DNA from 3 places in the Microbacterium sp. SLBN-146 genome. Region 1 is predicted to be linked to each of the others. Evidence: predicted binding sites of a transcription regulator. Region 1 holds the regulator's gene; each other region holds the start of a gene.
The links. The regulator HspR, encoded in region 1, represses chaperone genes until heat shock. The targets are predictions, from matches to a motif close to AAGTTGAGTCNNNNNGACTCAACTT.
Positions count from the first base shown of each region.

Region 1 (10,101 bases):
GAGCGTTTGGCGTCTTCTCGGCGCCGAAGGCCGCTGCGACGTCGGACCCCACCCCAGGGCGAGAAGACCCGAACTGCTGCAATTCGGGCGCGTTCGCAGCAGTATGGGTCTTCTCGGTAGCCGGCGACGACCCGGCTCGGACCGACAGGGCGCGGGGCGGCACGGCGCGGGCTGGCACGGCGCGGGCTGGCACGCGGAGTCGGGCACCGGCCGGGCGAGAAGACCTGAACTGCTGCAATTTCGGCGTGTTCGCAGCAGTCTGGGTCTTCTCGGCACACGGGCGGGCGGCACGCGGGTGGGCGGCACCGGGGCGGCGACCCAGCGCGGGCGGGTTCCTAGGCGGCGATACGCGGGGGGGCCTTCACGGGGATGAGGAGCGCGAGGCCGAGGGCGAGAACGAGGACGATCCCGAGGATGCCGTATGCGGTCGTCGCCGTGAGGGTGATCAGCACCGCCCACAGGAGCGAGGCCATCCAACTCGCGGCGCGCCCCGTCGTGGCGTACAGGCCGAAGATCTCACCCTCGCGACCGGCGGGGGTCACTCGCGCGAGGAAGGATCGCGACGACGCCTGCGCAGGACCGACGAAGGCGCACAGCAGAAGCCCACCGACCCAGAAGACGACGGTGCCGGCATCGACGAGAAGGAAGACGCCGACGCCCGCGACGATCATGGCGCCGAGTGAGAACATGATGATCGTCTTCGGACCGAGGCGATCGTCAAGGCGACCCGCGAGGAGCGTGGAGATCCCCGCGATGAGGTTCGCGGCGATGCCGAAGATGACGAGCTCGATGAAGCTGAACCCGAACACCTGGCCGGCGATAATGGCGCCGAAGGTGAAGACGCCGCTGAGTCCGTCACGGAAGACGGCGCTCGCGAGGAGGAACCAGAACGTCGGGCGCGACCCCGGGTTGCGGTAGAGCCCCACGACGTCCCGGACGAGGAGACCGTACGCGCGGAAGATCCCGGCGCGCCGCTCCGGTCGACCGAGAGACGGCTCGGGGACCCGGAAGAAGATCGGTAGGGCGAAGACGATCGCCCAGAGCGCGCACCCGACGGCGATGATGCGGAACGGCAGTCCGCCCTCTTCGCTCAGACCGAACCAGTCCGACATGTAGAACACGACGACGAGGACGAGGGCGACGATGCCGCCGAGGTAGCCGAAGCCCCACCCGAGACCTGACACGCGGCCGATCGTCTTCGGCGTCGCGATCCCGATGAGCATCGCGTTGTAGTTGACTCCGGCGATCTCGCTGAAGACGGTCCCCGCTGAGATGAGAGCCACGCCGAGCCAGAAGAGCGTGGGAGTCGGCTCGACGAACCAGAGTCCGAACATGCACAGGATGAGGGCTCCCGTGCCGATCCCGAGCCACAGCTTCTGTCGGCCGGCCGCGTCGGCCTGCTGACCGAGGACCGGCGCGATGAGCAGGATGAGCACGCCCGCGATCGTCGTGCCCCAGCCGAGTCCCGATGCGAGTCCTGCCTCGGCGGCGAGCCGCGTGGGGTCGTTCTCAGCGAGCGAGGCGACGTCGGCGGGAAGGAACGCCTCCGTCGTGAGGTAGAGCGCCGTGAAGATGAACGTGAGGATCACGGTGTTGAACGGCTGTGTCGCCCAGTCCCAGAGCGCCCACGAGAAGATCGTCGAGCGCGGTGCCGGGGTGTTGTCACGCAGATCGAGTCCCATGACCGGGACGGCACCGCTGTCGGCGGTGGCCGGGGGCGGCGTCACGGACGGGTGTTCGGGATGCGACATGTTCGTCACGGTACGACCCTTCGATGAACATCGGGTTTCTGCGCCCCTGGGCCCCAGCCCGGGCGGCCGCGCCGTTGCGGCTCCGTTCACGGTACTCCGACGTCGCGGATCGTGCGCGGAATGGAAAGTTGAGCCAATTCATATCAAGTTTGAATTGACAGGATCCGGGATGCCGCGTTAGCCTTGAGTCATCACGGCTCAAGTGCGAGCCGCCACGACTTTCGCAACGAACCCGTTGCGCTGACACCTCGGGCCGCGGCATCCGTCACGGCCCAGACAGAAGGAGAGAAACACATGGCACGTGCTGTGGGAATCGACCTCGGGACGACGAACTCCGTCGTGAGCGTCCTCGAGGGTGGCGAGCCGAAGGTCATCGCCAACGCCGAGGGCTTCCGCACGACCCCGTCGGTCGTCGCGTTCACGAAGGACGGCGAGGTGCTGGTCGGCGAGACCGCGAAGCGCCAGGCCGTCACCAACGTCGACCGCACGGTCGCGTCCGTCAAGCGCCACATGGGCACCGACTGGACCTTCGAGGTCGACGGCAAGAAGTGGACGCCGCAGGAGATCTCCGCGCGCATCCTCCAGAAGCTCAAGCGTGACGCCGAGGAGTACCTGGGCGACACCGTGACCGACGCCGTCATCACCGTCCCGGCGTACTTCAACGACGCCGAGCGTCAGGCCACGAAGGAGGCCGGAGAGATCGCAGGCCTCAACGTCCTGCGCATCATCAACGAGCCGACGGCCGCAGCCCTCGCGTACGGCCTCGACAAGGGCAAGGAAGACGAGCTCATCCTCGTGTTCGACCTCGGTGGCGGAACGTTCGATGTCTCCCTGCTCGAAGTGGGCAAGGACGACGACTTCTCGACCATCCAGGTGCGCTCGACCGCCGGTGACAACCGCCTCGGTGGAGACGACTGGGACCAGCGCCTCGTCGACTACTTCATCAAGCAGTTCAAGGACACGACGGGTGTCGACGTGTCGGGTGACAAGATCGCGCTGCAGCGCCTCAAGGAGGCCGCGGAGCAGGCGAAGAAGGAACTGTCCTCGTCGACTTCGACGAGCGTCAACCTCCCTTACCTGTCGCTGACGGACAGCGGCCCCGTGTCGCTGAGCGAGACGGTCACGCGCGCGAAGTTCGAGGACCTGACGAAGGACCTCCTCGACCGCACCAAGAAGCCCTTCGAGGACGTCATCCGAGAAGCGGGCATCAAGGTCGCCGACATCGACCACATCGTGCTCGTCGGTGGTTCCACTCGTATGCCGGCGGTCGCGGAGCTCGTCAAGCGCGAGACCGGCAAGGACGCCAACAAGGGCGTCAACCCCGATGAGGTCGTGGCCGTGGGCGCAGCCCTGCAGGCCGGCGTCCTCAAGGGCGAGCGCAAGGACGTCCTCCTCATCGACGTCACCCCCCTGAGCCTCGGCATCGAGACCAAGGGCGGCATCATGACGAAGCTCATCGAGCGCAACACCGCCATCCCCACGAAGCGCAGCGAGACCTTCACGACCGCCGACGACAACCAGCCGTCGGTCGCGATCCAGGTCTTCCAGGGCGAGCGCGAGTTCACGCGCGACAACAAGCCGCTGGGCACCTTCGAGCTCACGGGCATCGCACCCGCGCCCCGCGGCATCCCGCAGGTCGAGGTCACCTTCGACATCGACGCGAACGGCATCGTCCACGTCTCCGCGAAGGACAAGGGCACCGGCAAGGAGCAGTCGATGACCATCACGGGCGGCTCGTCGCTCGCGAAGGACGACATCGAGCGGATGGTGCGCGAGGCCGAGGAGCACGCCGCCGAAGACAAGAAGCGTCGCGAGGCCGCCGAAGTGCGCAACCAGGCCGAGACGCTCGCGTACTCGATCGAGAAGCTCATCAAGGACAACGACGACAAGCTCCCCGAAGAGGTCAAGGCCTCCGTTCAGGGTGATGTCGACGCTCTCAAGACGGCGCTCGCCGGCGACGACGACGACGCGGTCAAGACCGCGTACGACAAGCTGAGCCAGAGCCAGCAGCAGCTGGGCGAGGCGATCTACGCGTCGCAGCAGTCGGCAGGCGAGCAGGGCGACCCGACGGTGGCCGACCCGGGCAACGGCGACGTGCCGAACCCCGAGGAGGACGTCATCGATGCCGAGGTCGTCGACGACGAGGAAGAGAAGAAGTAGGACATGACCGAGAAGGACTTCGGAAACGACGAGGTCCGTCCGGACGACGAGGGGTCGGAGGCGCACGTCTCCGACCCCGCGTCGCACCAGGACGACCTGACGGTCGACGACATCCTCGGCGCGGACCAGACCGACGACGCTCTCACGGGCGACGACGCGGTCGACCTTCCGCCCGAGGCGGCGGGTTACCTCGCCGACCTGAAGCGGCTCACCGCCGAATACGCGAACTACCGTCGCCGCACGGAAGAGCAGCGCGAGATCGAGATCGCCCGCGCGAAGGGCGAAGCGGCACGCAGCCTCCTGCCGGTGCTCGACGACCTCGACCGGGCCGAGAAGCACGGCGACCTCGAAGAGGGCACGCCGTTCGCAGCGATCGCAGGCAAGGTCCGCGCATCCGCCGCGAAGCTCGGAGTGACCGCGTACGGTACCGCGGGAGACGCCTTCGACCCCCAGCAGCACGAGGCCATCTTCCAGGTGCCGACCCCCGGCCAGACCGAGACGGTCGTGCTCGAAGTCGTCGAGGTGGGCTACCGCCTGGGCGATGTCGAACTGCGGCCGGCCAAGGTCGTCGTCGCCGTTCCGGCCGAGTAGGGCAGGAGGAGGCATCCATGGCAAGTCAGGACTGGTTCGACAAGGACTTCTACAAGGTCCTCGGAGTTTCCAAAGACGTCTCGGACGCCGACCTCAAGAAGACGTACCGCAAGCTCGCGCGGCAGTACCACCCCGATTCCAACCAGGGTGATGCCACCGCGGAGGCCAAGTTCAAGGAGATCAGCGAGGCGTACGCCGTGCTGAGCGACACCGAGCAGCGGGCGGAGTACGACCAGATCAGAGCGATGGGCTCGGGCGCGCGCTTCACGGCGGGCGGCCAGAGCGCCGGCGGTTTCGAGGACGTCTTCTCGCAGTTCAGCCAGGGTCGCGGGGGCGGACGGTACGCGTCGGCCGAGGACTTCGACGACATCTTCTCGATGTTCGGGCAGAGCGGCGGCGGTGGATTCGGCTCCGGGCGGTTCGGGCAGACGACGGGCGGATTCCGCGGGTACGGCGGACCGACGCGCGGTGCGGATGTGACCGCACGCACGACCATCGATTTCCTCACGGCGACCAAGGGCGAGACGATCACGCTTCAGGGCGAGGACGGTCGGCCCTTCAAGGTCAAGATCCCCGCAGGGGTGTCCGATGGGCAGAAGATCCGCCTGCGCGGACGCGGGCGCCCGTCGCCCGACGGCGGCGAGCAGGGCGACATCGTCGTGCAGATCACGGTGCGGCCGCATCCCGTCTTCGAGCGCGAGGGCCTCAACCTACGCGTCAAAGTTCCCGTCACGTTCACAGAGGCGGCGCTCGGCGCGACGATCGAGGTTCCGACCCTCGGCGGCGAGCCCGTCAAGCTCCGCGTCGCACCCGGAACGCCGTCGGGCCGTGTGCTCCGTGTGAAGGGCCGCGGCGTCGAGACGAAGAAGGGCACGGGCGACCTTCTCGCCGAAGTCCAGGTCGCGGTGCCGGCGCACCTCGACGACGCGGCGCGAGAAGCGCTCGAGAAGTTCCAGTCGCTCGAACCGAAGGAGAACCCGCGCGCGGAGCTCATGGCCAAGGCGCGCGGCTGACGAGGAGGTGAGAACGATGACGACCGACGATCTGGACGAGGACGCCCCGATCTTCGCGATCGCCGTCGCCGCTGAACTGACCGGCATGCACCCGCAGACGCTCCGTCAGTACGACCGGATGGGTCTCGTCGTTCCCGCTCGGACGCAGGGCGGGTCGCGGCGATACTCGCTCCGGCACGTCCAGCAGTTACGCGAGGTGGCACGCATGTCGGCGGAGGGAATCGGACTCCCCGCCATCGTGCGCATCCTCGAACTCGAGGCGCGCGTACGCGATCTCCACCTGCGCGTCCGCGACCTCGAGGACCGTGTCCGTGCCGAACTCGAGCGTCGTCCCGGGGCCCGCGTCTTCGCCGCCGGGTCGACAGGCGCCGTCGTCACGCTGCGCCACGGCGCGCGCGCCCGCCGCGCGACCGACATCGTCGTGTGGCGGCCGCGGCATCCTGTCGCACAGGACGATGTCGCACAGGACGATGTCGACGAGGACTGATCAGGCGGATGCCGAGACGAAAGCCTCGTAGTCCTGGCGGGAGAGCGCGGCGTAGGCGTTCGCCCATTCCAGCAGCGCTTCGCCGATGACACGACCGTTGCCGATGTAGCCCGCCACGACCGCAGCGTTGGGGGACTGCGCATGGGCGCGCGCCAGGACGGCGGCGCACGACTCGGCGTAGACGCGGAACGGGCGATCCTCGAGCTGCTCGAGGTCGATGCCACCCTTCATGTCGTGGAACTGACGCACGTAGAAGTCACCCGCATACGCCTGCAGGTGCCCGAGGAACGGATCGGACACCGCCTGCAGAATGCGCTGCATCGCCACGACGCGCCCACCCTCGCCGTGGTTGCCGACGAAGGTCGTGAAGGCCTCGGGCTGAACGATGCCGCCATACTCCACGAGGACGCTCTGATTGGCCTGTTTGCCCTGGAGGACCATCGCGTTCCCGTCACCGTCCTGCATCAGGACGAGAGTGCAGAGCGTCCCGACGCTTCCGACGCCGACGACACGGCGGGCGATGTCCGAGACCGTGTAGTGGGTGAGGAGCATCCGGATGTCGATGTTGACGGATGCCGCGTACTGCACGACGTTCTGACGGAGCCGCGCTTCGACGGCGTCATCCGCGTGCACCATCGTGGGGGGATGCTCGACGAAGACGTGACGTCCGCCGGGCTCCGTCTCCGTCAGCTTGCGCATCGCGCGGTCGCCCGTGCGCTTCTCCGCATCGCGCATCGCCTCGCGCAGCACCGCGCGCGTCTCCTTGTCGGCCGAGCTGGCCGCGGCTGAGACGTCGTAGTGGTCGAAGAACCGCGTCAGGGGACTGGCCGTGGCGTGCGCGGCCATGGCGCGCGCGTAGGTTCGGACGGCCGCGAGCGCGGCATCCCTCACGACCTCCTCGTCCCGGGATGTCGCCTGTCCCCCGATCACGATGCTCGTGATGAGCCGCTTGACATCCCACTCCCACGGTGCCCACGCCGCTTCGTCGAAGTCGTTGAGGTCGAAGACGAGCGTGCGCTGCGGCGACGCGTAGAAGCCGAAGTTCGCGACGTGAGCGTCACCGCAGGACGGTACGAGGATCCCCGAATGGGGGTCGCGCGCGAGGTCGGCGGCCTGGAGCGCAGCCGTCCCGCGATAGAACGCGAACGGGCTCGCGGCCATCCGCTCGGTGCGCAGCGGAATCAGTTCGGGCACGCGCGTCGCGTTCTGTCGTTCGAGGATGCTCAGGGGGTCGCGGTCCGTCGTCGTGAGCCACGAGAGGGTGGACCGCGCGACGCGCTGGCGGGTGAGGCGCCCTTCGGCTGTCCGCGCCGCCATCGTTGGCGGTGCAGACCAGGACTCCGCGAAGGTCAAGGCGGAAGGTGTCGACATGCCGTCATTGTGGCGCACGGATCGTCGTCTGTCTCCACCCCGCGGCGCGCAGTACCCTCGGGGCTGTGGGCACCCTCGACACTCCCGCGTCCTCCGTCGAAACGAGCGAACGCTCACGCGAGTCGCTCGCCCTCGGTGTGGGCGCTGCCGCCTTCGTCCTCGTGGGCGTCGCCGCGATTCTCGTGTTCCGGTTCCAGGACGCACCGATCGCGGGACCGGGGTCACTCGGTCAGTTCGCGGCCATCGCCGCCGCCGTCGTCGGCATCCTCGCCTTCGTCGGCGGGCGCTGGGCCGTGTGGGGCGGCAGGCGACTTCGCGTGCTGGACGTCGTCGACATCGCTGCGCTCGCCCTCGCGCACGGGATCATCGCGCTGCTCACTTGGACGCTCTTCGCCGACATCCTCGAACGCGGCTTCATCGGCGCCGAGGTCTTCGCTCTTCCTCTGATCCTCATCGCGGGCACGGTCGGCGCCGTGACGGCGTACGTCGTGTCCTACTCGGCCTCCCACATGGACCTGCAGCTGCTCGCGGTCGTCCTCGCCGTCTTCCTCGTGGAGGGGATCGTCGCGAGCATGCTCACGGCCAGCGACCCGCTGTGGTGGAAGGACAACCTCAGCGCCCTCGGGATGAACGACGACCTCTCCTCCCTCGCCTTCAACCTGACGCTCATCGTCGCCGGCATCATCGTGACGACGCTGTCCCGCTATGCGACGACCGGGATCCCGACGAGCAATCCGGTCGGAATCGGACGCGTGCGGACATGCCTCATCGTCGTCGGGATCTTCCTCGGCCTCGTCGGCGTGTTCCCCGTCGACAGGTATTTCGCCATCCACACGGCGGTCGCTTCGGGGATGGTCGTCGCCTTCGGCGTCCTCGTGGTCCGCCTACACCGCTGGATCCCGGGCATGCCGCGCGTCTTCCTCCTGCTCGGCGGCGTGTTCATCGCCGTGATCCTGGTGCTGGCGATCTTCTTCGCCGTCGGGTACTACACCCTCACGGCGGTCGAGCTCGTCGCCGGCATCCTCGTCTTCAGCTGGATCATCGTGTTCATCCGCAACGCCTCCGCGCTCCAGATCGACACGGAGACCGAGGGCTGACGCCCGCTCGGCGAGGCTCGGAGGCGCGACGCCGCCGTCGCTCTAGAGTTCGACCGTGACGGATGAGACACCCGCGCCTGTGCGGGACGAGAGCCAGCCGCAGCGGACGATGAAGCCCGGCGAGACGGCGGCGACCCATCGGTGGTCGTCGGCGATGTACTGGCCGCTCACGATCGCCGCGCTGCTGTTCCTCATCACGTATACGATCCACGTCGTCGGCAATGTGCGCGGGCCGTTCGCGGGGCTGACCACGGCGATCATCGCGTTCACGTGGATCATGTTCGTCGTCGACTACCTCGTGCGATTGGCGTTGTCGCGGCCGCGCGGGGCGTGGTTCCGTGCACATCTGGTGTCGTTGGGGATGGTGCTCGTCCCCGCCCTCCGGCCCGTCCGCCTCCTGGATGCCTCGACACGACTCGCCGCATTCCGGCGTTCAGCGGGGTCGACCCTCCGCGCGCGGCTCCTCATCTACGGTGTCGGATCGGCCCTTCTGCTCATCTGGTACATCTCGCTGGTTGTGCTCCAGTTCGAGCGAGATGCACCGGGCGCCTCGATCGACAGCTTCGGCGACGCCGTGTGGTGGGCGTTCTGCACCGTCACGACGGTGGGCTACGGCGACTTCGTGCCCGTCACGATCCCGGGGCGGACGGCTGCCGTGGTCCTCATGGCGGGCGGTGTAGTCCTGGTGGGACTCATCGTCGCGACCATCTCCTCGTCTGTCGTCGAGCGGGTGGCGCAGGCGCCTTCCGTACCGGTCCCGCTGGTGCCGCGCCGCGGAGCCTCCCGATCCGCGCCCGAGAACGTCGAGACCGGGGACGCCCCATGAGACGGCCGGAGCCGGTCCCCGCGCCGCCCGTGCTGTCGCCGATGCTGCGCGTGCTGCTCGGACTCGCCCTTGCGGTCGTCGTGCTGGCCGGCGTCTCCGCGGCGCGCGAGCTCGTCGGACCGCTCGCGCTCGGCGCCGTGATCGTCATCATCTGCCATCCGCTCCGGCATCCTCTCGAGAAGCGAGGGTGGCCACGCTGGGCTGCCACGACGGCCGTCATCGTGCTGGCCTACCTGATCCTCGCCGCGCTCGTGCTGCTGCTGTGGTTCGCAGGCACGCAGTTCGTGCGGCTCGTCGCCGACGTCGCCGACGATTTGCGGGCGACGGCGGAGGGCATCGTGGGCTGGTTGCAGTCGGTGGGACTCGATCAGGAAGCAGCGGATGCCGCGGGCTCGATCCTCGAGCCGTCGACGATCGCGTCGCTCGTGGCATCCTTCGGCGGCACGGCCCTCGGCGTGCTGACGGCCTTCTTCTTCGTCCTGGCGTACGTCATCTTCATGGCGGCGGACGGCGCGCGGTACTCCCGTGCGGAGGCGTCGCTCGGGCGTTCCATCCGCCCGACCGTCGAGCGGTTCCGCGCGTACAACACGGGGGTGCGCCGCTACTACGTCGTCAACGCGGCGTTCGGTGCGGTCGTCGCGGTCATCGACGGGCTCGCTCTCTGGGCGCTCGGGGTCCCGGCGCCCGTCGTGTGGGCCATCCTGGCGTTCGTGACGAACTTCGTCCCCAACATCGGGTTCGTCCTCGGCCTCATCCCACCCGCCGTCCTCGCCCTCGTCGTCGGCGGATGGCCGCTCATGCTCGT
Region 1 covers NZ_VFMR01000001.1:810,450-820,550, reverse strand. The annotation lists gene FBY39_RS03465 (MFS transporter) at 336-1,751, opposite strand; gene dnaK (molecular chaperone DnaK) at 2,046-3,911, shown strand; gene FBY39_RS03455 (nucleotide exchange factor GrpE) at 3,915-4,502, shown strand; gene FBY39_RS03450 (DnaJ C-terminal domain-containing protein) at 4,520-5,515, shown strand; gene FBY39_RS03445 (heat shock protein transcriptional repressor HspR) at 5,532-6,002, shown strand; gene FBY39_RS03440 (DUF2252 domain-containing protein) at 6,003-7,373, opposite strand; gene FBY39_RS03435 (DUF998 domain-containing protein) at 7,439-8,470, shown strand; gene FBY39_RS03430 (potassium channel family protein) at 8,526-9,296, shown strand; gene FBY39_RS03425 (AI-2E family transporter) at 9,293-10,101, shown strand, end outside.

Region 2 (10,101 bases), 760 kb from region 1:
CGCTCGATGTACTCGGGCGACCGGTTCGCGCAGGCGTGGTACGACAACGTGCGGGTCTACAACCGGGCGCTGTCGCAGGCAGAGGTGCTCGCGAACGCCGGCGTCGAGGACCAGCTCCTCGAGGTCTCGCTCGCGCAGCCCGACGCGCTCAAGGTCGCTCCGATCGTCGACGCGGACGACTACAGCGTCGTCCTGCCCGTCGTGAAGGGCACGGATGTCACCGCTCTCGCGCCGACGTTCACGACAGTCGAGGGCGCGACCGTGTCGCCTGCCAGCGGAACGGTCGTCGATCTGACCGACCCGGTCGAGTACACCCTGACGACGCCCTCGGGCGACGAGGTGACGTGGACGTTCGAAGCCCGGGTCGTCAACAGCCCGGTGCTCGAGGGTCTCTACGCCGACCCCAACATCGCGGTCTTCGGTGACACGTACTACATCTACGCCACCACCGACGGGTTCCCCGGCTGGGGTGGCAACGAGTTCTACGTGTGGAAGTCGAAGAACCTCGTCGACTGGGAGCGCGCCGCCGAGCCGTTCCTGAAGCTCGACGGCGCCAACGGCAACGTGCCGTGGGCGACGGGTAACGCATGGGCCCCGACGATCATCGAGCGCGACGGGAAGTACTATTTCTACTTCTCGGGCCACAACGCGAGCCTCAACCGCAAGACGATCGGTGTCGCCGTGGCGGACAGCCCCGAAGGCCCCTTCGTGGCGCAGCCCACCGCGATGATCCTCAACAACGAGGCCGTCACGTCGGGCCAGGCGATCGACCCGGCGGCGTTCCACGACCCGGTGAGCGGCAAGTGGTACCTCGGGTGGGGCAACGGCAGCCCCGTGCTGGCCGAGCTCAACGACGACATGGTCTCGATCAAGGCGGGGACGTTCCAGCGGATCAACGGTCTGACCGACTTCCGCGAGGGCGTGTTCTTCAACTACCGCAATGGTCTGTACCACCTGACGTACTCGATCGACGACACCGGTTCGGAGAACTACCGTGTCGGTTACGCGACGTCGACGAGCATGAACGGTCCGTGGACCTACCGCGGTGTCATCCTCCAGAAGGACCTGTCACTCGGGATCAAGGGGCCGGCGCACAGCTCGATCATCAACGTGCCGGGCACCGACGACTGGTACATCGCGTACCACCGCTTCGCGATCCCGAACGGCAACGGCACCAACCGCGAGACGACGATCGACAAGATCGAGTTCGGCGAGGACGGTCTCATCAAGACCATCGTCCCGACCCTCGAGAGCGTCGCTCCGCAGACGATCGAACTCGGCCCCGAGATCGAGGTCACGACCACGACGCGATGCATCGCCGGCAAGGCGTACCTCGTCGTCCAGGCCAAGAACCTCGATGACTCGCCCGTGTCGATCGAGCTGACCACGGTGTACGGCAGCAAGACGTACGCCACGGTCCAGCCGGGCAAGGCGGTGTCGTCCGCGATGGCCACACGCACGGTGGCGTTCGCGAGCGGATCGCTGACCGCGACGGCGACGTCTGCCACGGGCTCCACGACGGAGACCGTGACGTACAACGCCTTCTCGTGCGGATGACAGTGATCTGCTAGCGGCATGAACGATGCGGCGACGGATGCTTCGGCTCCGTCGCCGCATCGCTTTCTCCCCGAGGGGGGATCGGCCCCTCAGGCGTCGGCGCGGACGGCGTAGACGACACGGTTGTCGACGTACGAGTCGGCGCCGCGGTCGTAGACACCGCCGCACGTGATGAGGCGCAGTTCGTCGTGGGGGACCGCCCCGAAGACTTGCGCGGTGGGGAAAGCGGACTTGGGATAGTCGGCGGTCTCCGTCACGACATAGCTGTGCACCGTGCCCGCGGCATCCGTGATCTCGACCGCGTCTCCCGGGACGAGATCGCGCAACCGCATGAAGACGGCGACGCCCGTGGGTGAATCGACGTGTCCCGCGATGACGAGCGGACCGTGACCGCCCGGGCGTCCGCCACCCGTGAACCACCCCACGTCGTCATAGTCGGACGGCACCTCCATCGACCCGTCGGCGGCGATGCCGAGGTCGATGAGCGGCTCATCGAGGCCGATCGCCGGGAGCGTCACGCGGGCGGGGGCGACCCCGAGGGGGAGCGGCGCGATCGTGGCTGTCGGGGTGGGGGATGCCGTCACCGACGGCGCCGTCGTGACGGTCGGTCGCGGCGTCGACTCCGGCGCGGCGTCGGCGACGGAGCCGCACCCCGTGAGGATCAGCGCGGCGGTGATCGTCAGCGCACCCGCGGTGCGCGGCACCCGCCCGGAGGAGAGCGGATGCCGCGCGGCTCGCGGAGCGGGGATCACCGGCTCGCAGTCTGCCGACGTCGGTGCAGGACGACCGCGGTTCCCACCGTGAGGCCGACGACGCCGAGCGCGGCAGCACTCAGTCCGAGGGCGTCGGAGGTTCCACCGGCCGTGCCGCCCGCACCCGTGTCGACACCGCCGACGGGGACGGCGGTCAGCTGGCCGCGGACAACGCCGGCGGCATAGTCGACGGTGTGGGAGTCGCCCGTGAATCCGGCCGGGTTCGCCTCGATCTGAGCGAGCGAGAAGCCGTCGCCCGTGTCGGCGCCGTTCGCCTCGATGCCCGTCGTGAACGGCCCCTGGAGGCATCCCGACGACGTGCGCGGGCCGTCGCCGACGGGTGCGGGGTTGGGGAAGGCGATGCGCGGCGGTCCGGGCTGGCCCGCGGCGGCCTCGTGGATGTGGGTGGCTGTCCGGGCGGGGCTCTGGTAGTCGCCGCTCACTCCCTCGAGGCGGATGTCGTAGCAGATGATCTCGAGGTCGGAGTTGATCCGGAACGTGAACGTTCCCGATGCCCCGGGCTGGCCGGGTGTTGCGACGCCGTCGTTGTTGACGACCTGGTCGGGCGTCGCCATCACAGTGAACGCGCTCGTGAAGCTCGACGGTTCGGCGACCTCGGTATCTGCGTAAGCCGGTGCTCCGATCGCGAGCAGTCCGACCGACGCGAGCGCGCCGATCGTGATCGGACGGGCGATTGTCTTCTTCGTCATTTCCTCGGTCCTTTCCACGGGGACGCGGACGCATCCGTTACGGGGTTCTACGCCGCGGCATCCGTCTTCGTTCATCTCGCCCGCAGATCGCCGGTCGATGAACGTCGGGGGGCGTGCGGACGTATGCCCTGACGACGGATGGTCCGCGAGGATCACTAGCCTGTGAGGGAGGGCGGACGCGATGGCGGAGGTCGCTCGAGGACGTGGGGGGAACCGGATGGGTCCGGAGCCGGGCGAGGTCGTCGCCTTCGACGCGTCACGCGCGTTCGATGAGAACGGCAGCGCGCTTCTCGGCTTCGCCATGAACGCCCTGCGCGACAGGCCGCTCGCGGAGGATTGCGTGCAGGAGACCTTCCTCCGCGCCTGGCGGTCGCGCGATCGGTACGACGGCACGCGCGCGTCGGAGCGCACGTGGTTGTTCTCGATCGCGCGGAACGTCGTCACGGATGCTCTCCGTGCGCGGGCGCGGCTGCCGCGCATCGGCGACGACACGGAGCTCGAGACGCGGACGGCCGACGCCATCGACCCCCTCGAGCGACTCGGCATCCTCGAAGGGCTCGCCCGCTTGAGCGAACCGCACCGGACCGCCGTCGTGGCGGTCCACATCGAGGGCCGCAGCTACCAGGAGCTCTCGGATGCGACGGGCGTTCCCGTCGCGACTTGGCGTACACGCGCGTACCACGCCCTCCGGGCGCTGCGCGGACATCTCGAAGGGACGGAGGCGCAGGATGAACACTCCTGACGACCGCATCGCGGAACTCATCGCGGCAGCCCTCGCGGGTGAGCTCACTCCGAGCGAATCGGCGGAGTTCGATCGGCTGCGACGGGACCATCCGCGCATCGACGACGAGCTCCGCGAGCTCGGCATCGTGTCCGACCGGCTCCGCCGCGGCGATGTCGTCTGGACGACACCGCGCGACGCCGACGCCCTGCGAGAGCGCGTGCTGTCATCGCTCCCTGCCGTCGATGCACCCGCCATCGACGCTCGCGCGGGGGCGGCGCCGGTGACCGTCACGCCGGTGAGGCCTCGTCCGCGCCGGTGGATCACGCCCCTCGTCGGGGCGGCATGCCTCGCGGCGGGTCTCGTCATCGGGCTCGGGGTGCCGGGTCTCACGAATCAGCCGCCCTCGGGTCCGCCCGGAACGCTCGGCGCGGTCGAGCCCCTTCAGGTGCGCGATGATCTCGACGGCATCGACGTCGAGGCGGAACTCGTCGCCCACACGTGGGGCACGGAGGCCATTCTCGAAGCGACGGGACTCGATGTGGGCGCGACGTACGCCGTCGTGTTCATCGGGGCGGACGGCAGCGAGTTCTCGGCGGGCGAGATCCTCGGGTCGGAGGTGCCGATCCTCTGCCGCATGAACGCCGCCGTGATGCGCGGTGACACGGTCCGCTTCGAGCTGAGGGACGCCGCCGCCGAGGTCATCGCGCACGCCGACCTCCCGGAGGCCTGAAGAGCGGGGATCCGATTCGGCGACGCTTCCGAACAACTCCCGACCGCGCAGACACCTGCGCGCCGACACCGTCATCGGTGACAGGAGGAGAACGTGAGCACTCGCATTCGACGTGGGCGATTCGTCGCGGCATCCGCGCTCGCCGGCCTCGTGAGCGGACTCGTCTTCCTGGCGGTGGCGGAGCTCGTCGCGCTCGTCGTCGCCCGCGAAGCGAGCCCCATCCTCGCGGTGGGGTCGTTCGTCATCGACATCGTGCCGCAGCCGCTCAAAGAGTTCGCGATCGAGACCTTCGGGGAGGCCGACAAGATCGCGCTCCTCGTGGGCCTCGGCATCGCCGTCGCCGTGGCGTCGGCCGTCGCCGGCATCCTGGAACTCGTCCGTCCTCCGCTCGGCGTCGTCGCCCTCGGGATCGCGGGAGTCCTGTCGACGGCCGCCATCGTGACGCGTGCGGGGGTGACGCCGTTGGCGTTCGCGCCGCCCGTGCTGGGTGCGATCGGGGGTGCCGTCATCCTCGTGCTCCTCAGCCGCCGCCTCCGTGCGTGGCGAAACGGGGCTGTCGCGCCGACCGAGTCGGAGGTCGAAACGGATGCCGAGACGCAGGTCGATGCTGACACGACCCCCGCCCCGCGAAACCTGGACCGACGTCGCTTCTTCGCCCTCGCAGCCATCGCGGGGGCTTCGGCCCTCATCGTGGGGATCACGGCGCGCGCCGTGAGCGTCGCGACCTCGTCGGTCGAAGCCGTCCGGAAGGCGCTGCGCCTCCCCGCACCGAAGTCGACCGTGATGGTGCCCGCGGGTGCCGAGTTCGACATCCCCGGCCTCACGCCGCTCTTCACTCCGCCCGAGGACTTCTACCGGGTCGACACGGCGCTGACCGTCCCGACGATCGACCCCAACACGTGGCGGCTCGTCGTGGACGGCATGGTCGATCAGCGCATCGAGCTGAGCTTCGACGACCTCGTGAACATGGGTCTCGACGAGTACTCGATCACCCTGACCTGCGTGTCGAACGAAGTGGGCGGCAACCTCGTCGGCAATGCCAAGTGGCTGGGCGTGCCCGTCCGCGACATCCTCAGGATGGCCGGACCCCAGTCGGGCGCCGACATGGTGCTGTCGCGCAGCGTCGACGGCTTCACGGCCAGTACGCCGCTGACATCGCTCACCGACGACGGTCTCGATGCGATCCTCGCGGTCGGGATGAACGGCGAGCCGCTCCCGCTCGAGCGCGGCTTCCCCGTCCGCATGATCGTGCCGGGGCTCTACGGCTACGTGTCGGCGACGAAGTGGCTCAGCGAGCTCAAGGTCACGACGTTCGCGCAGGACGAGGCGTACTGGACCCCTCGCGGGTACAGCGCCGAGGCGCCCATCAAGTTCTCCTCGCGCGTCGACACCCCCAAGATCGGCGCTCCCGTCGCCGCGGGACGCATCCCCATCGCGGGCGTCGCGTGGGCCCAGGCGGTCGGCATCGAGCGGGTCGAAGTTCAGATCGACGACGGCGACTGGCAGTCGGCGACGCTGTCGGAGGCGGTCAACGACACGACGTGGGTGCAGTGGATGGTGGAGTGGGATGCCACTCCCGGAACGCACTACGTCGCGGTGCGGGCCGTCAACAAGAACGGCGACCTTCAGATCGAGGAGCGCGCGCCGATCGCCCCCAACGGATCCTCCGGCTGGCAGCGGTCGCTCATCACGGTCACCTGACGACGTAGCCTGGTGGGGTGAGCGCCTACGTATCGGCGTTCGAGCTGTTCTCCATCGGCGTAGGACCCTCGAGCTCCCACACGGTCGGTCCCATGCGGGCCGCCCTCGACTTCGCCGTGCGCCTGCGCGAAGGGGGCGTGCTCGATCACGTGCAGCGCGTCACCTGCACGCTGTACGGCTCTCTCGGTGCGACCGGTATCGGCCACGGCACCCCCGACGCCGTCGTCGCGGGGCTCATGGGCCTCGAACCCGAGACCGTCGACCCCGACCTCGTGCGCGCCGCGTGGACGGCTTGGCCCGAGGGCCGCGCACTCCGGGTCGCAGGGTCGCACGACGTGCCGTTCTCGAAGTCCGACATCGCCTTCGTCCCGCGCACGCGGCTTCCCGGTCACCCGAACGGGATGATCCTCGAGGCGTGGGGTTCACCGGACGCCGGTCCGCCGAGGGATGCCGCGCCGTCGCTCGTCCGCGAGACGGGGAGTGCTGCGGCATCCGTGGCATCACCGTCACCCGTCGACGATGATGCGCTCATCCTGCGGGAGACCTACTACTCGGTGGGCGGTGGCTTCATCCGCCGCGAGGGCGAGCCGCCGCGCGTACAGGCGCACGCCTACCCCCTGGACTTCTCGAGCGCCGAGGGGCTGCTCGCGCTCTGCGACGAGCGCAACATCACGATCGCGGAAGCCGCCCGCATCAACGAGGAGGCGCTGCGGAGCGACGACGAGATCGCCCGGGGACTCGACGCGATCTGGGATGCCATGGCGGGATGCGTCGATGCGGGGCTCCGCGCTGACGGGGTGCTCCCCGGCATCCTCAAGGTCAAGCGGCGTGCGGGTGCGATCCGGGAGCAGCTCGACGAGGCCGAGGCGACGGGGCGTCGGGAACTCCCGGGTGAATGGCTCGGCGCGTTCGCACTGGCGGTCAACGAGGAGAACGCCGCGGGTGGGAGGGTCGTGACGGCACCGACCAATGGCGCGGCGGGAATCGTGCCGGCCGTCGCGATGTACTGGTGGCGGTTCCTCGCCGACTCCGGACTCGGTGCGGGCAACGCGGTCACGCCCTATGGTGAGCTCGTCGGGAGTGCGCTCCTCGGCTTCCACCCGCCGGAGCCCGAGCTCGCGGAGGGTTCCCCCGCAGCGCTCGCAGAAGCGAACCGTCGACGTGGCATCCGCAGATTCCTCCTGACGGCGACGGCACTCGGGTCACTGTTCAAAGCGAATGCCTCGATCTCGGGTGCCGAAGGCGGATGCCAGGCGGAGGTCGGGTCGGCGTGCGCGATGGCGGCGGGGGGCCTGACAGCCGTCATGGGCGGGACGAACCGGCAGATCGAGAACGCCGCGGAGATCGCGATGGAGCACCACCTCGGCCTCACGTGCGATCCCGTCGGAGGGCTCGTTCAGATCCCGTGCATCGAGCGGAATGCGATCGCCGCGTCCACCGCCGTGACCGCCGCGCGGCTCGCGCTGCGCGGGGACGGCTCGCACTTCGTCTCACTCGATGCCGTCGTGGAGACCATGCGGCAGACCGGGATCGACATGTCGACGAAGTACAAGGAGACGAGCGAGGGCGGTCTCGCGGTGAACGTCATCGAGTGCTGACCTGCACCTGAAAATTCGCTCGATGTCATTAGCACTCGATAGGGGAGAGTGCTAATCTAGCGGCAGGTTGAGTCGACTCGACTCAACCCCACAACACTTCGACATCGAGGAGGACACCATGGCAACCTACGACCCCTTCCGTGACCTCGACCGTCTCGCGTCGAGCCTGTTCGACACGCGCCGCGGCCCGCGCCGCATGCCGATGGATCTCTATCGCGACGGCGACCACTACGTGCTCACCGCTGATCTCCCGGGCATCGATCCGGGCTCGGTCGACGTCGACGTCGACGGCCAGCTGCTGACGATCCGCGCCGAGCGCACGCTCTCGACCGGAGACGGTGTGACGTGGATCACTCGCGAGCGCGAGGCGGCCAGCTTCCTGCGTCAGCTCAACCTGGGCCAGGGAGTCGACACCGATCGCATCTCGGCGAGCTACACCAACGGCGTGCTGAGCGTCACGATCCCCGTGAGCGAGAAGGCGAAGCCGCGCAAGATCCAGGTCACGTCCCACGCCGGTGACGCGGTCATCGAGGCGCACGAGTCGAGCGAGGAGCCGCGACTCGTCGAACAGTGATCGGGGACACTGCCCGAATCGAGGATCACACGTGGAGCCACCGGCGCGGCGCCGGTGGCTCCACGGCGTTCGGCGGCGGGCGCGATAGGTCGGACGGGTATGATCTCCTCACCCGAAACGTCCGGCCCGAACCGGATGCCCCCCATCACCTGACGGCGCAGTGTTCCTGACCTGGCCCGACGGACGTCCGCAAGGATGCCCATGAACGACCCGTTCTCCGTGCCCGAACGCGAGATCACCGAACCTGTATCCCTCACTCTTCCCGACGGTCGACTCGATCGACGTGCCGTCGGGTGGGCGCGGAAATCGCTCGTCGACACCGCCGCCATCGGCCGAAGTCGCTGGGGCCGGAACAAGCGCTGGGAGTACTGGAACGTCGCCACCCCGTCACACGTCCTCGCCGCGACGGTGTCGTCGCTCGACTATGCGGCCGTGCACGAAGTGTGGGTCTTCGATCGCGCATCGGAACGCTCGTGGGGGCGAAGTGCGACGGTCGTCCCTTCGCGCGGCGTGCACTTGCCGGCATCACTCGACGCTGGTCCGGCGCGCGCTCGAACGCGCTCGCTCGAGATCGACATCGAGCCCGTCGACGGAGGGACGCGCGTTCGCGCGGCGGCACCCGACGTCGCGTTCGACGTCGTCGCGGCGGCACCGGCCGGTCACGAGCGACTCGGTGTCGTGGTTCCGTGGTCGGATACGCGGTTCCAGTACACCGTCAAGGACGTCGCGCGTCCGGCATCCGGCACGGTCACGATCGCGGGAGAGACCTTCGACGTTCCGAAGGGACGCTCGTGGGCCGTTCTCGACCACGGGCGCGGGCGGTGGCCGTATGACGTGCGGTGGAACTGGGGTGCGGGGGGAGGTCGCTCCTACGGCCGGGTCATCGGCATCCAACTGGGCGGGCGATGGACCGAGGGTACGGGTGTCAGCGAGAACGCCTTCTTCGTCGACGGTCGGATGCACAAGATCCACGGCGAGGTGGGGTGGGATTACGACATGGAACAGTGGCGTCGTCCGTGGGTCGTTGCGGGCGGTGGGCTCGAGGCATCCTTCGAGCCCTTCTATGACAAGGTCTCCCGCACGAATCTCGGTATCGTCGCGAACTCGACCGACCAGTGCTTCGGATACTGGAGCGGCACGTTCCGGACGGTGGAGGGCGACGCGATCCCCTTCGATCACGTCTTCGGCTTCGCCGAGGAGGTCCACAACCGCTGGTGACTCGGTCGCTACAGTGGAGACGTCGATCCGCACCGAGAGGATACGCATGTCGTTCCAGGCTTACCTCGACAACATCGAGGCGAAGACGGGGGTCACTCCTCGCGAGTTCGTGGATCTCGCGGCGCAGAAGGGCTTCGGTCCCGGCACGAAGGCGGGCGAGATCATCGCGTGGCTCGGCGCGGATTACGGCTTGGGGCGCGGACATGCGATGGCGCTCGTGCACGTCATCACGAAGGGGCCGAAGATCGACGCGAAGCACGTCGGTTCGGGTGGCACCCACGCCGATGCCTCCGACACGCTCTGGCTCGATGGCCGGGCGTCCAATCCCGCGAACAGCTGAGCTCAGCCGCGGTTCAGCACCCCTTCGGTGGGGAGGAACGCAGCTTCGCGGTCAACGCGCGCAGTTGAGCGAGCTCTTCGTCGCTGAGGAACGACATGCGCTGTGCGATGGATGTACCGTGCGCCGTCGCGATCCGGCGGAATGCCGCGTCGCCCGCATCCGTCGCCGTGACGAGCGCCCCGCGCCCGTCCTCGGGG
Region 2 covers NZ_VFMR01000001.1:1,567,806-1,577,906, forward strand. The annotation lists gene FBY39_RS06600 (family 43 glycosylhydrolase) at 1-1,557, shown strand, start outside; gene FBY39_RS06605 (class F sortase) at 1,647-2,309, opposite strand; gene FBY39_RS06610 (CHRD domain-containing protein) at 2,306-3,019, opposite strand; gene FBY39_RS06615 (RNA polymerase sigma factor) at 3,237-3,761, shown strand; gene FBY39_RS06620 (hypothetical protein) at 3,748-4,473, shown strand; gene FBY39_RS06625 (molybdopterin-dependent oxidoreductase) at 4,567-6,174, shown strand; gene FBY39_RS06630 (L-serine ammonia-lyase, iron-sulfur-dependent, subunit alpha) at 6,192-7,772, shown strand; gene FBY39_RS06635 (Hsp20/alpha crystallin family protein) at 7,891-8,346, shown strand; gene FBY39_RS06640 (DUF2804 domain-containing protein) at 8,548-9,564, shown strand; gene FBY39_RS06645 (DUF4287 domain-containing protein) at 9,611-9,904, shown strand; gene FBY39_RS06650 (MarR family winged helix-turn-helix transcriptional regulator) at 9,918-10,101, opposite strand, start outside.
Region 2: the regulator HspR is predicted to act here: its motif matches at 7,837-7,861, upstream of FBY39_RS06635 (Hsp20/alpha crystallin family protein).

Region 3 (10,101 bases), 1.5 Mb from region 1:
CCTGTGTTGTACCGAGAGGGACCGGTGGAAAACTACACGGATGTAACTACTAGCCCTTGTGGTGCTATCTAACGTCCGTACCCATATGTAGTATTGGACTCCCGGTGGGGGGAACCGCCGGGAATCATCGAATGTGAGGGGAGAGACCGATCACCATGGCGATCACCGTCTACACGAAGCCCGCGTGCGTGCAATGCACCGCGACCTACCGCGCGCTCGACTCGAAGGGCATCGAGTATGAGATCCACGACCTGTCGGAAGACCCCGCGGCCCTCGAGCAGGTCAAGGCTCTGGGATACCTCCAGGCCCCCGTCGTCATCACCGATGAAGACCACTGGTCGGGCTTCCGGCCCGACAAGATCGACGAGCTCGCCTCGCGTCTGTGATCCCCGATGAGCACGGTCGCGACGAGCGCACCGCTGCTCGTCTTCTTCTCCAGCGTCTCCGGCAACACCGCTCGCTTCATCGAGAAGCTCGGACTGCCGGCGGTACGCATCCCGCTCCACTCCTCTGACGCACCCCTCATCGTCGACGAGCCCTTCGTCCTGGTCACTCCCACCTACGGGGGAGGCCAGGGCCGGGGCGAGGAGAAGGGGGCGGTGCCCAAGCAGGTCGTTCGATTCCTCAACGACGAGCGAAATCGCAGCAACCTGCGCGGCGTCATCGCCGCAGGCAACACCAACTTCGGCGAGGCCTTCTGCCTCGCCGGCGACATCATCAGCCGCAAGTGCCGCGTGCCCCACTTGTATCGGCTCGAACTGTTCGGCACGCCGGAAGACGTTGATCGCGTGAGCGACGGATTGGAACGATGGTGGCATCTGCAGTGACCGATACTCAGGCGGATTTCAAGCACGAGGCGCGGTTCGAGGGCATGGACTATCACGCCCTCAACGCGATGCTCAATCTGTACGACGAGAACGGGATGATCCAGTTCGACGCCGACAAGCGCGCCGCGCGGGAGTACTTCCTCCAGCACGTCAATCAGAACACGGTGTTCTTCCACTCCCTCAAGGAGCGCCTCGACTACCTCGTCGAGAAGGAGTACTACGAGCCCGCCGTGCTCGAGAAGTACTCCTTCGACTTCATCCAGCAGCTCAACGACTTCGCCTACGGCAAGAAGTTCCGCTTCGAGACGTTCCTCGGGGCGTTCAAGTACTACACGAGCTACACGCTCAAGACGTTCGACGGCAAGCGCTACCTCGAGCGCTTCGAGGACCGCGTCGTCATGACAGCCCTCGCGCTCGCCGATGGCGACGAGAAGCTCGCGACGAACCTCGTCGACGAGATTCTCTCGGGTCGCTTCCAGCCGGCCACTCCGACGTTCCTCAACGCCGGCAAGGCGCAGCGCGGTGAGCTCGTGTCGTGCTTCCTTCTGCGCATCGAAGACAACATGGAGTCGATCTCGCGCGGCATCAACTCCTCGCTGCAGCTGTCCAAGCGCGGCGGCGGCGTGGCTCTGCTGCTGTCGAACATCCGCGAGTCGGGTGCGCCGATCAAGCAGATCGAGAACCAGTCGTCGGGCATCATCCCCGTCATGAAGCTGCTCGAAGACAGCTTCAGCTACGCCAACCAGCTCGGTGCGCGCCAGGGCGCCGGCGCCGTGTATCTCAGCGCCCACCACCCCGACATCCTGCGCTTCCTCGACACCAAGCGCGAGAACGCCGACGAGAAGATCCGCATCAAGACGCTCTCCCTCGGCGTCGTCGTGCCCGACATCACGTTCGAGCTGGCCAAGAACGGCGAAGACATGTACCTCTTCTCGCCGTACGACGTCGAGCGCGTCTACGGTGTGCCGTTCGGCGACATCTCGGTGACCGAGAAGTACCGCGAGATGGTCGACGACCCGCGCATCAAGAAGACGAAGATCAACGCGCGCGAGTTCTTCCAGACTCTCGCCGAGATCCAGTTCGAGTCGGGCTATCCGTACATCATGTTCGAGGACACGGTGAACAAGGCCAACCCGATCAAGGGCCGGATCAACATGTCGAACCTCTGCAGCGAGATCCTGCAGGTCAACACCCCGACGACGTACAACGAGGACCTCTCGTACAACCAGGTGGGCAAGGACATCTCCTGCAACCTGGGCTCGCTCAACATCGCCCTCGCGATGGACGGCGGTGACCTCGCCAAGACGGTGGACACGAGCATCCGTGCCCTCACCGCCGTCAGCCAGCAGAGCCACATCGCCTCGGTGCGCTCGATCGAGTCGGGCAACGACCGCTCTCACGCGATCGGCCTCGGTCAGATGAATCTGCACGGCTACCTCGCCCGTGAGCACGTCTACTACGGCTCGGAAGAGGGTGTCGACTTCACGAACATCTACTTCTACTCCGTGCTCTTCCACGCGCTCACGGCGTCGAACAAGATCGCGATCGAGCGGGGCGAGACCTTCGACGGGTTCGAGGACTCCACGTACGCGTCAGGGGAGTTCTTCGACAAGTACATCGACCAGGCGTGGGTTCCCACGACCGACAAGGTCAAGGAGATGTTCGCGGGTCACCACATCCCGACGCAGGAGGACTGGCGCGAGCTCAAGGCCTCGATCCAGCAGTACGGCATCTACAACCAGAACCTCCAGGCGGTCCCGCCGACGGGTTCGATCTCGTACATCAACAACTCCACGTCGTCGATCCACCCGATCGCGGCGAAGGTCGAGATCCGCAAGGAAGGCAAGCTCGGCCGCGTCTACTACCCGGCGGCGTTCATGACGAACGACAACCTGGAGTACTACCAGGACGCGTACGAGATCGGCTACGAGAAGGTCATCGACACGTACGCCGCCGCGACGCAGCACGTCGACCAGGGTCTGTCGCTCACGCTGTTCTTCAAGGACACCGCGACGACGCGTGACATCAACAAGGCGCAGATCTACGCGTGGCGCAAGGGCATCAAGACGATCTACTACATCCGTCTGCGTCAGATGGCGCTCGAGGGCACTGACATGACCGAGTGCGTCTCCTGCACGCTCTGACGGTCTGACCTGGGATTTTGGAGAAGAAGGAACGATGAGCGAGAAGCTCCAGCTCCTGGACCACGTCCAGGCCATCAACTGGAACCGCATCCAGGACGACAAAGACCTCGAGGTGTGGAACCGCCTGGTCAACAACTTCTGGCTGCCCGAGAAGGTGCCGCTGTCGAACGACATCCAGTCGTGGAACACGCTGACACCCGAAGAGCAGACGCTGACGATGCGCGTGTTCACGGGGCTCACGCTCCTCGACACGATCCAGGGCACCGTCGGTGCCGTGTCGCTCATCCCCGATGCGATCACGCCGCACGAAGAAGCGGTCTACACGAACATCGCTTTCATGGAGTCGGTGCACGCCAAGAGCTACTCGTCGATCTTCTCGACGCTGTGCTCGACGAAGGAGATCGACGAGGCGTTCCGCTGGTCGGTCGAGAACCCGAACCTTCAGAAGAAGGCGCGGATCGTCATGGACTACTACCGCGGTGACGAGCCCCTCAAGCGCAAGGTGGCCTCGACGCTCCTGGAGTCGTTCCTCTTCTACTCGGGCTTCTACCTGCCGATGCACTGGTCGTCGAGGGCGAAGCTCACCAACACGGCCGACCTCATCCGCCTCATCATCCGCGACGAGGCCGTGCACGGGTACTACATCGGCTACAAGTTCCAGAAGGGGCTCGAGAAGGCGTCCGAGGCCGAGCGTCAGGACATCAAGGACTACACGTTCTCGCTGATGTACGAGCTCTACGACAACGAGGTGCAGTACACGCAGGACCTGTACGACTCGGTCGGCCTGACCGAGGATGTCAAGAAGTTCCTCCATTACAACGCCAACAAGGCCCTCATGAACCTGGGCTACGAGGCGATGTTCCCCGCGAGCGTCACGAACGTCAGTCCCGCTATCCTCTCCGCGCTCTCACCGAACGCCGACGAGAACCACGACTTCTTCTCCGGGTCGGGCTCGTCGTACGTCATCGGCAAGGCCGAGGCGACGGAAGACGAGGACTGGGACTTCTAGAAACCCCTGGCAAACGCCCCGTTCTGCCAGTCGGCGCAGTGAGCAGAGGCCCCCGGCCGATTACCGTGAGTGGTGATCGGCCGGGGGCATTCTTGCGCGTACGCCCACACTTGCCCGAGCGTGGCCTCCCGGGCGGGGCGTGTTTCGGACCGGCGGGGCGCGAATTCTGCGCCCCGCGATGGCACACCGCGCCCCGAGCTGCGGGGCAGCCCTCGCCGCCCGCGTGAGGGAGGGCCCTAGTGTGGAAGGCATGGGCTGGCTCCAGTACGACCACATCAGCGACCCGATCGCCATCGACGATCGTGCGCTGTCGCACTTGAAGACGGTCATCACGACGAAGCTTCGCCGAGGTGAGAGCTTCACCGTCACGTGGATCCACTCCACGGAGCAGGCACCGGGTCGTACGACGATCTGGGTCGACCCGGCGATTCCTCTGCGCTTCACGTTCGAGTCGCCCGATCCCGTCGAGCTGAACCCCGAGTGGCTCGTCCGACTGGCCGACACGGCCTCGATGACAGGAGAGATCGTGCTCATTCCCGAAGAGGAATCCGGTCCGCTGACGATTCCGCCGGCGTCATGATGAGGACGATCGCCCGATGGGCTCTCGCAGGAGCCATGGTCTTCGCGGGAATCAGCCACTTGTTCTGGGCGCGCAAAGAGTTCCAGGCTCAGGTACCCGACTTCACGACGAAGGTCATGGACAAGGATGCCGTCGTCGTGGCATCCGGTGTCGTCGAAGTGATGCTCGGCGCATCGCTCGTGGCGCTGCCCCGGTCGCGCCGTACGATCGGCACGATCCTCAGCGCGTTCTTCATCGCCGTCTTCCCCGGGAACATCGAGCAGTACACGAAGAAGCGCGACGGGTTCGGCCTCGACACCGACCGCAAGCGGCTCGTACGGTTGTTCTTCCAGCCCGTTCTCGTCGCCTGGGCCTTCTGGTCGACGCGACGCTGATCCTCGCCCGAGATTCGACACCGTAGGCGGACACCGATGCCCTTCCTCTTCTCGCTCCTCGTCCTCGGGCTCATGGTGTTCGCGCTCGTCGACATCATCCGGCGAGACGACTCCGAAGTGCGGCATCTGCCGCGGGTCGTGTGGGTCGTCATCGTCGTCCTCCTGCCGCTCATCGGCTCGGCGCTCTGGTTCGCGCTGGGACGGACGTACCCCGAAGGCGGACCACGGATGCCGCGCCCGGCACCGCGCGCTGCGACACGGACCGCGCCCGCGCCGCCCGCGCCGCCGGCGCCGCCGCGCGACACGCGGACGACGGAGCAGCAGTTGGCAGACCTCGAGCGGGAGATCGAGGCCGAGCGTCTGCGCGAGGAGATCGCACGTCGCCGCCGCGATCAGGGCGGCGCGACGGCGTGACGCTCAGCGCCGCGTCGAGCGCGTCACGGTGAATTTGGCGTTGCGCGCGACCTGCTGAGTCGGACCGACCACGCGCTCGAGCGCTGATCGGTGCGGCAGGCCCGAGTTCCAGACGGTCCATAGCTCTCCGCCGGGCACGAGAACCCGTGCGGCGTCGCGGAAGAACCTCGAACCCACGTCTTCCGTCACCGCCGCGCCGGAGTGGAACGGGGGATTGAGTGCGATGAATCGGGTCGATGCGTCGGGCTGCATGCCCAGGAGATCGTCTCGCACGACGCGGACCCGATCGCCCACGCCGTTCGCCTCCGCCGTCGCGCGCGCCGACGCGACGGCAGCCGCCGAGCGGTCGGTCGCGAGGACCTGGATCGTCGGATGCCGGAGCACGAGGCTCGTCGCGATGACACCGGATCCGCACGCATAGTCGATTGCGCCGTCGGGAATGTCGGCGGGCAGGTGTGCGAGCAGCAGGCGCGTCCCGATGTCGATCGACGTTCCGGCGAACACTCCGCCGTAGGCGAGCACGACGAGGCCGTCGTGCTCGGTGCGGTCCGCGATCGGTTCGCGTCCGCCGACCGGCCCGCGGGCGATCAGCACGCGAGACTTCTGGCGCGCGTGCGTGACATCGAGCACGCCGAAGAACTCGCGAAGAACGTCGTTCATCCCGAGCGACATGTGCTTGACGCGTCCACCGGCATAGACGACGACGTCCTCAGAGGCGTACAGCGCGATGAGTCCCGCGACGTCGCGGAGTTCGGCGAGCGAGCGGGGGAGTCGCAGCAGCACGACGCGCGCGCCCGCGACGACCTCGCGCGTGAGGGGAAGCGACCGGTAGGTGTCGGTGAGCCCGAACGCCGCCGCGTTGGCGGCGAGAGCGCGCTCGCCCGTCAGGGGATCCTGATGCACCCGGATGCCGCGCGCGCCGGCGTCTGCGGACCCGAGCGTGAGCGCCCCGAAGTCGTCGCCGATGACGACGAGGTCGCCGTCGTCGATGCCCGCGCGTGCGTCCGCTGATTCGTCGAGCAGCAGGCGGTCCGCGGCATCCGTCGCCACGAGCTCGGGAGCCTCGTGATCGGGCCAGCGTCGCAGGCCATCGAGCGAGAACGTCACCGCTCCACGTTAGCCGCCCGGCGCGACGATCTAGGCTGGAGGGGCACCGACCCGAGGAGCGATGTGTTCCGCACACCCCTGTCCCTTTTCCGCACGCTCGCGATCGCGGAGGCGATCTCGTGGACGCTGTTGATCACCGGTCTCATCCTGCGCGCGACGTCCGACCTGGCGATCGCCGTGACGATCGGCGGAGGCATCCACGGCTTCGTCTTCCTTTCCTACGGCGCGACGGCGATCCTCGTCGCGAAGAACCAGCGATGGGGCGCAGGTCCGACGATCGTCGCGATCGGCAGCGCCGTCATCCCCTACGCGACGATCCCCACCGAGATCTGGCTGCACCGCACGGGCCGCCTGCGGGGTGCCTGGCGTCTCGAGCCGACGGAGGATCGACGGGATGCCGCTTGGCACGACCGCCTCATGCGCTGGTTCCTTCGCCGCCCGTGGGTGCTCGGGCTCCTCATCGCGCTCGCCGTCGTGCTGCTCTTCGTCGTCCTCCTCGTGATCGGCCCGCCCGGCGGCAAGGACTAGCGTTCGCCCGCGTCGACGCGTTCGCCGAGGGCGATCGGCGAGACGGGGAATAGACGTCATCGCATCCCGTTGAACTTGATACGGTTTCACTCAAGTTTGTGACTTGATAGACCTTGACTCAGGTTTCAGGAGACACGGAATGCCCGAAGACTTCCCCACCCCCATCGGTGACAACGGCTCGTTCGACGAGTTCCTCGCCCGCTATCTCGCGGGCGAACGCTCCCGGGCGGAGCGCTCGATCGACCTCAGCCGCTTCCTCGGCGCCCGCACGCAGGAGCTTCTCCAGCAGGCCGGCCGTTTCGCCCTCGAGCGCGGTCAGCGAGAGCTCGACGCTCTCCACCTGCTGCGCGTCCTCGTCGAGCAGGCGCCCGCGAGCGAGGCCGTGAGCCGGATCGGTGCCGACCCCGCAGCGATCGTCGCCGCGACCGACGAGCGTCTCCCCGCGGCATCCGCGCCCGCCGACGTCGACGGAGCCGTCATCACGCCCTCTGTGCAGCGCGCGCTCTTCCACGCTTTCCAGGTCGCACGTTCGTCGGGCTCGACGTACGTCGACCCGGAGCACCTCTTCTTCGCTCTCGTCCTCGCGCAGGACACCCCGGCCGGCCAGATCCTCGCCCGCGCCGGTGTGACGGCGGAGGCTCTCACGCAGGGTCTCCGCGAGACGGTGACCTCGTCGGGCGCGGAGACGGACACACGGACGGATGCCGCGGCATCCGGCACCCCCATGCTCGACACCTACGGCGACGACCTCACGGCGCGCGCGGAGCAGGGGCGCCTCGACCCCGTCATCGGTCGGACCGACGAGATCGAGCAGACCATCGAGATCCTCAGCCGCCGCACGAAGAACAACCCCGTTCTCGTCGGTGAGGCGGGAGTCGGCAAGACGGCGATCGTCGAGGGCCTCGCGCAGGCGATCGTCGAGGGCGTCGTCCCCGAGCAGCTCCGCGGCAAGCGCGTCATCGCGCTCGACCTCCCGGCCATGCTGGCGGGAACGCGGTACCGCGGAGACTTCGAGGAGCGCCTCACCAAGACGATGGACGAGATCGCGTCTCTCGAGGGCGAGCTCATCGTCTTCATCGACGAGGTGCACACGGTCGTCGGAGCCGGCGGTGGCGGAGACGGCGCGATGGATGCCGGCAACATCCTCAAGCCCCGTCTGGCGCGCGGAGACCTCCACCTCGTCGGAGCGACGACGCTCAAGGAATACCGGATCATCGAGAAGGATCCTGCTCTCGAGCGCCGCTTCCAGCCGGTCCGCGTCGGCGAGCCGTCGGTCGAGGACGCCGTCCTCATCCTTCGGGGGCTCAAGGCCGCTTACGAGCAGCACCACGCGATCGTCTACACCGACGAGGCGCTCCGTGCAGCCGTCGAGCTGAGCGACCGCTACCTGACGGAGCGCGTCCTGCCCGACAAGGCCATCGACCTCATCGATCAGGCCGGCGCGCGTCTGCGTCTGCGGCTCGGCGCGAAGGTCGACGTGAGCGTGCTCGTCGAGAAGCTCGCGACGCTCGAGGCCGATAAGAACGCGGCGGTCTCGGCGGAGCACTACGAGGAGGCCTCACGCATCCGCGACGAGATCGCCGATGTCCAGCAGCGCCTCGACGAGGCGACCGCGTCGGGTGCCGCGACGCGCGGCGAAGCGATCGTCGGCGAGCCCGAGATCGCCGCGGTCATCAGCCGCGCGACCGGCATCCCCGTGAACCGGCTCACCGAGACGGAGCGCGAGCGGCTCGCCGACCTCGAGGGCGAACTGCACGCGCGGGTCGTCGGACAGGACGATGCGGTCGCGGCCGTCGCCAAGGCCGTGCGCCGCAGCCGCACCGGAATGAGCGACGCCCACCGCCCCGTGGGATCGTTCCTCTTCCTCGGCCCGACGGGGGTCGGAAAGACGGAACTCGCGAAGGCGCTCGCCGCGTCGCTGTTCGACGACGAGACCGCGGTCATCCGGTTCGACATGAGTGAGTTCGGCGAACGCCACACGGTGTCGCGTCTCGTCGGGGCCCCTCCCGGATACGTCGGGTATGACGAGGCGGGACAGCTGACCGAGCGTGTGCGGCGCAACCCCTACTCGATCGTGCTCTTCGACGAGATCGAGAAGGCCCACCCCGACGTCTTCAATCTGCTGCTGCAGGTGCTCGACGACGGACGCCTCACCGATGGACAAGGACGCACGATCGACTTCCGCAACACGGTCATCGTCATGACGTCGAACCTCGGCTCGGAGTTCCTGGCGTCACGTGGCGGAGCCATCGGCTTCCTCGCCGACGGCGGCGGCGCGACGGGATTCGGTTCGGAGAAGGACTTGCGCGACCGTGTGTTCGCCAAGCTCCGCGAGGCCATGCGTCCCGAGTTCCTCAACCGCATCGACGAGATCGTCCTGTTCCGCAAGCTCGATAAGGCGCAGCTGAACGACATCGTGCGGCTGCTCCTCGGCGCGACCGAGGCGCGACTGTCGAAGCGCGACGTGCGACTCGTCGTGACGGACGCCGCGGTGGCCTGGCTGTCGGACGCGGGATACGAGCCCGAGTACGGCGCGCGACCTCTCCGCCGAGTCATCCAGCGTGAGGTCGAGGACCGCGTCGCCGAGCTCTTCGTCAGCGGTGTGCTCGTCGACGGTGGCGATGTCACGGTGGATGCCGGCGAGGACGGCCTCATCGTCGCATCCGGAGCGCCGCTCGCCGTCGCCGCCTAGTCGGTCGTGTCCGCGGGCCATGCCACAGTAGAGGCATGGCCCGCATCGGCGCGATCTTCAGCCCTTATCCCCACCCTCCCGAGGTCTTCCGCGACGCCGTGACGGCCGCCGAAGACGCGGGACTTCCCGAGCTGTGGCTGTGGGAGGACTGCTTCCGGCAGTCGGGCTTCGCCGCGGCATCCATGGCTCTCGCCTGGACCGAGCGCCTCCGGGTCGGGATCGGGATCTCTCCTATGCCGCTGCGCAACGTCGCCATCTCGGCGATGGAGGTCGCGACGATCGCACGCACCTTCCCCGGACGCTTCCTGCCCGGCTTCGGCCACGGCGTGCAGTCCTGGATGGCGCAGGCGGGGGAGCGGGTCGCGTCGCCGCTGACACTCATGCGCGAGTACGTGCCCACGCTCCGCGGACTCATGGCGGGGGAGC
Region 3 covers NZ_VFMR01000001.1:2,308,010-2,318,110, forward strand. The annotation lists gene nrdH (glutaredoxin-like protein NrdH) at 156-386, shown strand; gene nrdI (class Ib ribonucleoside-diphosphate reductase assembly flavoprotein NrdI) at 393-827, shown strand; gene nrdE (class 1b ribonucleoside-diphosphate reductase subunit alpha) at 809-2,971, shown strand; gene nrdF (class 1b ribonucleoside-diphosphate reductase subunit beta) at 3,006-3,980, shown strand; gene FBY39_RS10105 (hypothetical protein) at 4,231-4,560, shown strand; gene FBY39_RS10110 (hypothetical protein) at 4,560-4,934, shown strand; gene FBY39_RS10115 (PLDc N-terminal domain-containing protein) at 4,971-5,348, shown strand; gene FBY39_RS10120 (class I SAM-dependent methyltransferase) at 5,352-6,455, opposite strand; gene FBY39_RS10125 (DUF3817 domain-containing protein) at 6,519-6,983, shown strand; gene FBY39_RS10130 (ATP-dependent Clp protease ATP-binding subunit) at 7,123-9,675, shown strand; gene FBY39_RS10135 (LLM class flavin-dependent oxidoreductase) at 9,711-10,101, shown strand, end outside.
Region 3: the regulator HspR is predicted to act here: its motif matches at 7,056-7,080, upstream of FBY39_RS10130 (ATP-dependent Clp protease ATP-binding subunit).